Regions from separate parts of the Paraburkholderia phytofirmans OLGA172 genome, predicted to be linked through region 2. Evidence: riboswitches for the same ligand, from Rfam matches in the RefSeq annotation. Region 2 holds a riboswitch; the other holds the start of a gene.
What was found. A riboswitch is a leader RNA that binds a small molecule or an ion and turns the genes downstream of it on or off. The one in region 2 is predicted to bind glycine.

Region 1 (3,406 bases), on a different replicon from region 2:
GCGCGCCTGGCTATCACGCGAAAGGCTATATCAACACGCTTGGTTTTATCGTCGTGTGGTCTGAAATGCCTGTTACGCCGAACAGGCGGGAGACGTCTTCGAGTGCTGCGGTTCTTTGTTGCTCGCGGTGAAGTTCGCCTAGCAGGCTGATGCGGCCGTGTAAGACTTTGACATGCAGGACGTTTGGGGGAAGGGCTGCATCCCAGGCTAGGCGCCTGATCGCTTCTGCGGCGATCTGTCCATCGGTGAGGTGCGTGCTTGCGTTGCTGCGCGCGGCGGAGCGGGAGCTAGCCATGGAGATTCCCTCGAGAGGGGACAGCGATTGGACAACACTAGCAGATGTCAAGGCCAACGCCACAAAAGCACAGACCAACAAGCGCCGCGCAGGCAAAAACAAGACCTATTGAATAGACCCAGCCACGACCTGCGCCGTAGCCGCCGACAACGTCCACCCCAAATGCCCATGCCCGGTGTTATAAAAGACGCCGCGCCGTTTCCCGCGCCCCACCTTCGGCAACATACTCGGCAGCATAGGCCGTAACCCAGCCCATGGAATCACCTTCGAAGTCGACACCTCAGGAAAATACCGTCGAGTCCAGTCGACCAAAGGCGCGATCCGATCCGACCGAATATCCCGATTGAACCCATTGATCTCCGCCGTGCCGGCGACCCGAAACCGATCCACGCCGAGCCGGCTAGTCACGATCTTCGCGCTATCGTCGAGCAGACTCACCCACGGCGCGCGCTGCTGGCTCACTTCATCGTCGAGGCAAACGGTGATCGAATAGCCCTTCACCGGGTAGACATTCACGTGATCGCCCAGCATTGCCGCAAAATCGCGGCTCTTTACACCGGCACACACCACGATCTGCTCAAAAGCAAACTGCTGCGGCTCACCGGCCAGATTCACGCTCAGCGAAAACCGCCCCTCAGCCGGCTGTTCGATAGCCGTAATTTCCGCATCGTAATGAAACTCCACGCCATGCCGCGCGCACGCCTCTGCAAGCCCACGTGTGAACTTGTGAATATCGCCAGTCGAATCCGAAGGCGTAAAAAAACCGCCAAAAAAATCACCCTGCAGCGTAGGCTCGATCGCATGCAACTCGCTCGACGTCACCGGATTCCGGTCCAGGCCGCCTTCGCGCAGCAATTCATTCACCTTGCTCGCGGCATCGAATTCCTTGCGCGTCTTATAGATGTGCAAAATGCCGCGCCGCTCCAGATCGAAGTCGATCCCCTCGCGCTCGGCGATCGAAAACAGATGCTCACGCGCTGCAATCGCGAGCCGCACCGTTTCGACGGTGTTCGCGCGATAGCGCGGAATCTGCCGTAAAAATTCGCCCATCCACGAATACTTGTGCCACGTGGGCATCGGATTGAGCAGCAGCGGGGCGTCGCGCGTGAGCATCCAGCGCAACCCCTTCAGCACGGTGGCCGCACTGTTCCAGACTTCCGCATTGCTGGCGGACAGTTGGCCACCGTTGGCGAACGAGGTCTCCATCGCCGCATAGCGATGACGTTCGAACACGGTGACGTGGTGGCCGCGCTGCGCCAGGGCGTGAGCAGTCGTGACGCCGGTAATGCCGGCGCCGATAATGGCGATTCTTGACATGACATGATCCAGAGTAGTTGAGCATCACCGGTGTCGATTTCGTATCGAAACCGGCGTCGATGCCCCATCTGTTCATGTACCTGAGAGTTTCTTCCCGTGAGCATACGCGCGCGACGTAAGCGGTATGCGGGGAATCCCCTTCGGTGGGCGCGCACGGCGCCGCTCTCCAGATGTTCCAGCTGCGCGGTCCTTTTGCCTGAGAGTTTCCGGGGCGGTTGCTCCGTCGGCGTCGTCACAAACCTCTGACGATCTCTCCCGCGCTGCGATGCAGAACGGCTCGACGATACCGGGCAAAAGTCTTCGCCGCAAGTGTTTCCTGCAATGCAGCGCCCCATCGGCCCGGTACCGCGCCATATGGAACGGCAGTTCCGGCCACAAACGCGATGACCGCCGTTCAACTGCCGGCGTGGGTTTTTCAGGTCCGGATAGAGGGCTTGAAGCGGCGACATCGGCTATATTGGGTGGCGTTGCCCGACTTCAATTCACAGAGGAGACCGCCGTGCCCGCTGTCACAACCCTGCTCGCCTTCGCCCTGGTCTCGTTCGGCATGGTGCTCACGCCCGGCCCGAACATGATCTATCTGATCTCGAGATCGCTCTGCCAGGGGCGGCGCGCCGGACTCGTGTCGCTCGGCGGCGTCGCGCTCGGCTATGTGTTCTACATGTTTTGCGCGGCGTTCGGTATCACGGCGCTGCTGTTGACGGTGCCTTACGCGTACGACGCGTTGCGATTCGGCGGCGCGCTTTACCTGCTGTATCTGGCGTGGCAGGCGGTCAAGCCGGGCGGCCGCTCGCCGTTCCAGGTGCGCGACCTGCCGCACGACAGCCGCCGCAAGCTGTTCACGATGGGCCTCGTGACAAACCTCGCGAATCCAAAGATCGCCGTGATGTATCTGTCGCTGCTGCCGCAATTCATTTCACCGGAGCACGGCAGCGTGCTCACGCAGTCGATCGCGCTAGGCTGCGTGCAGATTGTTATCGCCGTCACGATCAATGCGCTGATTGCGAGCACGGCGGGTTCGATTGCCGGGTTTCTCGCTGGGCGGCCAGTGTGGCTGCTGGTGCAACGCTGGCTGATGGGCACCGTGCTCGCCGGTCTGGCCGTGCGGATCGCGCTGGACGCGCGCCGTTAAACCACATATCGAAGACTCGCCTGAGCCTGAGCAGCGGGCGCCCTGGCCACATCATGCTCATAGCGTCTTTTACATGAGTGTGGATATTCATCAACGAAACAGACATGCGCTTCGAGGAATGCGGACGCGTTCGGGACACACTCGGCCATTGCGGAGATTCGTACACCGCGAGCGGCCGGGGCGTTTATCATAGTGCCCACAAACTAAAACCTGCCGCCCGGCTGTGCCACGGTAATGCACACCCTCCACGAGACCAGGCGGCGCATGCGGCGACATCCTCCATGAACTCCACTCCCGACGCTGTTTCCCGTCCCTCAATCCGCGCTTTGACCTTGCTTGAAGGGCGCGTGCTTGGCGTGTTAGTCGAAAAGCAACACACCGTGCCGGACAGTTATCCGCTTTCGCTGAACGCGCTGACCTTGGGCTGCAATCAGAAGACCGGCCGCACACCCGTGATGAATGCGACCGAAGCCGAGGTGCTGACCGCCATCGACGGCTTGAAGCGCCTGAGCCTGGTGATGGAGGGCAGCAGCAGCCGCGTGCCGCGCTTCGAGCACAACATGAATCGGGTATTGGGCTTGCCAAGTCAGTCGGCGGCCTTGCTGACCACATTGCTGCTGCGCGGTCCGCAGACGGCGGCCGAGTTGCGCTTGAACAGCGCG
Region 2 (3,406 bases):
CGAGCACGTTACGCAGGATCACCGTCGGCGTGTGCGCGTTGTAATAGCCCTGCCCGATGTACGAGCGGAACACCTGGTTCTTGTCCGCCAGCTCACGCAGCGCGGCGAGCGCTTCCGCTTCGCTCTTCGGCTGCGCGAAGGGGCCGAGCGGCAGTGTTTCGCTGCGGCGGATCGTCTTCGGAATGACGGCGTCGATCAGCGCGGCGCGCGACGCAAAGCCGAGGGCTTCGAGCATCGCGTGCTGGTCGGCCGAATCGGGGCCGATGTGCCGTTCGGCGAAGGCGTCATGCACTTCGAGCGCGGCGAGCGAGAGAGGAGTGCGGTTCATCAGACGATCCGGGTGTTCGAGCTTCATGAGGTGTTCCTGGCGGTGCGGGCGTCCGTTCGACTGTCGAATCGGACGCGCCGCGCCTGTCGGGTTTAAACGTAATGGTGCAACTTGCGGTGAATCAGGCGCCGACGGACTTTGCGTACGCGTCTGCATCGATCAGGCGATCCTGCGATGCGTCCGCAGCCGGCTTGATCTTGAAGAGCCAGTTCTCGTACGGCGCGCTGTTGACGCCATCCGGCGTGTCGGCGACGGCCGGGTTCGCTTCGATGATTTCGCCCGAGACCGGCGCGTAGATATCGGAAGCGGCTTTCACCGATTCGATCACGGCGACGGTGTCGCCAGCGTTGACGGTCTTGCCCAGTTCCTGGACTTCGAAGAAGACGATGTCGCCGAGCGCTTCCTGCGCGTGGTCGGTGATGCCGACCGTCAGCGTGCCGTCCGCTTCGGTGCGGACCCACTCGTGCGATTCGGTGTATTTCAGATCGGCCGGGATGCTCATCGGATGCTCCTATGCGGTGTTATTCGGTAGTGTTTCAAAAAGGGGACGCACGCGCCGGCTGCTTAAACTGCCAGCACTTTGCCGTTGCGTACGAACGGCAGTTTTACCACGCTTGCGGGAACGTTTTTGTCACGAATCTGGACGTGAACGGTGTCGCCCGGCTGCACGCCTTTCGGCACACGCGCAAAGGCGATCGATTCCTGCATCGTGGGTGAAAAAGTACCGCTGGTGATCTCGCCTTCGCCCTGCGGCGTGACGACTTTCTGGTGAGCGCGCAGCACGCCTGCCGCCTTGCCGTTTTCCTTCAGCAGGATCAGACCGACGAATGCAGCCTGCGAGCCGTTGGCTTCGAGCTTGCCCTTGCCGACGAAGTCGCGCGGCGAGGTCAGATCGACGGTCCAGGCGAGGCCGGCGTCGAGCGGCGAGACGTTGTCGTCCATATCCTGGCCGTACAGGTTCATGCCGGCTTCGAGACGCAGCGTGTCGCGCGCGCCAAGACCTGCCGGGCGCACGCCTTGGGCCTGCAGTGCGTTCCACAGCGCTTCGACGTGATCCGCCGGGACGATGATTTCGAAGCCGTCTTCGCCGGTGTAGCCGGTGCGGGCGACGGTGAGTTCGCCGAACGGCGTGTCTTCGATGCGCGCGGCGTTGAATGGCTTCAATGCTTCAGTGGCGGCGCGCGCAGCCGGCACGGTTTGCCAGACTTTTTCGCGGGCGTTCGGACCTTGCACGGCGACGATCGCGTAATCGCGGCGCGGCGTGATGGTGAGGCCGAAGCTGCCTTCGGCGTTGAGCTGGCCGAACCAGGCGATGTCTTTATCGGCGGTGCCGGCGTTGACGACCACGCGAAAGTGATTTTCGCCGAAGTAATAGACGATCAGATCGTCGATCACACCGCCATTCGGGTTCAGCAGACAGGAGTAAAGCGCGCGGCCCGGCGTTTGCAGCTTGGCGACGTTGTTGGCGAGCGCGTACTCGAAGAAGGCGCGCACGCGCTCGCCGGTGAAATCGACGACGCACATGTGCGAGACGTCGAACATGCCGGCGTCGGTGCGCACGGCGCGGTGTTCGTCGATCTGCGAGCCGTAGTTGACGGGCATGTCCCAGCCGCCGAAATCGACCATGCGGGCGTTGAGCGCACGATGGGTGGCGTTGAGCGGGGTGTGTTTGAGTTCGGTCATGGGGCCTCGGGCGTCTCGCGAAACAAAAAAGGCCATGCGGCACGACGCCTCGCGGCCTGCCGGCTGCGAGCGATTGCGTTGCATGACCCCTCTGTCCTCGATACCTGAGAGATTGCGCTGCCGTACGATGTTGAAGCCACCATCGCTACGGTTAAGCGCGCGCCCCTTCGGTGGGCAGCTTGCCAGAATCTGCTCGATGTATACGGCGCATACACGACGCAGACGGCTACTGCCGCTCTCCAGAGTGCGAAAAACCTCTGCCATGAGGCGGGTTTTTCGACGCGGCCGGTCCTTTTGCCTGAGAGTTTGCGGGTGTGCCCCTTCGGCGGCGCGGCCTGCGATTTTCTGCGGCCAGCACGCTCTCCCGACGCGTGCGGCGAATGTACGCGAGGGCCGGGGGCTTGTCAAATAAAGGCTCGCAAGGGGCACGGCGGTTGGCGTTGCGGGTTCGCAAATATCGAAAAAAAGCGCGGGACGTGATGCCCGCGCTGCTTTGCTGCAGTGCCGGAACCCGCGCGATTATTCGCCGATGGCGTGCGCCGCGTTGTCCAGTTCCTGGTTCAGCACGCGCTGTTCGTCGCCGGACAGGCCGCCGCCGTGTTGAGCGGCCATGTCGTGGGCTTCCTGGCGGATCACGTCCAGACGGTGATGCAGGGCGCCGCCTTGCGGGGGCGGGTAGTACCCTTGGTTGACGTGAGCGTCGATGCGGCGGCTCAGGTTGTCGATCCGGCCATTGACCTGGTTGAGGCGCTGATCCGCGATCTGCTGCGGATTAGGGCGCGGCGCCGGCGCGGGTTGCTGGGGCGCCACCACGCAGGCGGCGAGGGAGCTGAGCAATGCGCATGCTGCTACTGCGCGGACGATACGGGGCATGGACTCTCCGGAAGTCGTTGTCGTTTTGTGGTGCTACTGGGGTAGCAACGGATTGCTGGGGATTCGCGCTGACCGCGGAGGCGGGGTTATTTGTAACGTTATGTTCCTTTCGGGGCTGTCAGGCTCTTTGCCTTTGGCGGCGGCATGGTTCGCATGCCACCGCCGGATAGCCAGAAAGCGCCCCTTAGGCAAAAAGTCAGCGAAGACGCTCAAACGGCAGCCGGACGCCTTCTTCCGAACTCCGGGCGGCAAGCTCGATGATCGTCATCACGTCGACCGCATCCTGAGCGCTGACCGGGAATTTCACGCCGTTCTGAATGGCATCCGCCAAGGCAATATAAAAGCCGACGTATTCCCCATTGCGCGTAGGCACCGCCCGCTCCACTTCCTGATCGCCTTCGAGCGCGCGCAGCACCCCCGCCGCATTGCCGGCGCCGAATCCCTCGTCGCCGGGCCGCAAGCCGGCTTTCAACTGATCTTCCTGCGTATCGAGCCCGTATTTCACATAGCTCCCCTGCGTGC

Region 1: it holds a riboswitch for glycine, as region 2 does, so the genes downstream of both, AYM40_RS27005 (D-amino acid dehydrogenase) here and gcvT (glycine cleavage system aminomethyltransferase GcvT) in region 2, are expected to answer to the same signal.

What each region holds. Positions count from the first base shown of each region.
Region 1 covers NZ_CP014579.1:1,549,307-1,552,712, reverse strand. The annotation lists gene AYM40_RS27010 (BON domain-containing protein) at 26-295, opposite strand; gene AYM40_RS27005 (D-amino acid dehydrogenase) at 401-1,612, opposite strand; glycine riboswitch at 1,787-1,880, opposite strand; gene AYM40_RS27000 (LysE family translocator) at 2,112-2,744, shown strand; gene AYM40_RS26995 (YceH family protein) at 3,026-3,406, shown strand, end outside.
Region 2 covers NZ_CP014578.1:4,508,448-4,511,853, reverse strand. The annotation lists gene gcvP (aminomethyl-transferring glycine dehydrogenase) at 1-355, opposite strand, end outside; gene gcvH (glycine cleavage system protein GcvH) at 450-830, opposite strand; gene gcvT (glycine cleavage system aminomethyltransferase GcvT) at 893-2,011, opposite strand; glycine riboswitch at 2,093-2,264, opposite strand; glycine riboswitch at 2,287-2,388, opposite strand; gene AYM40_RS19935 (hypothetical protein) at 2,531-2,884, opposite strand; gene AYM40_RS19930 (oxidoreductase) at 3,081-3,406, opposite strand, start outside.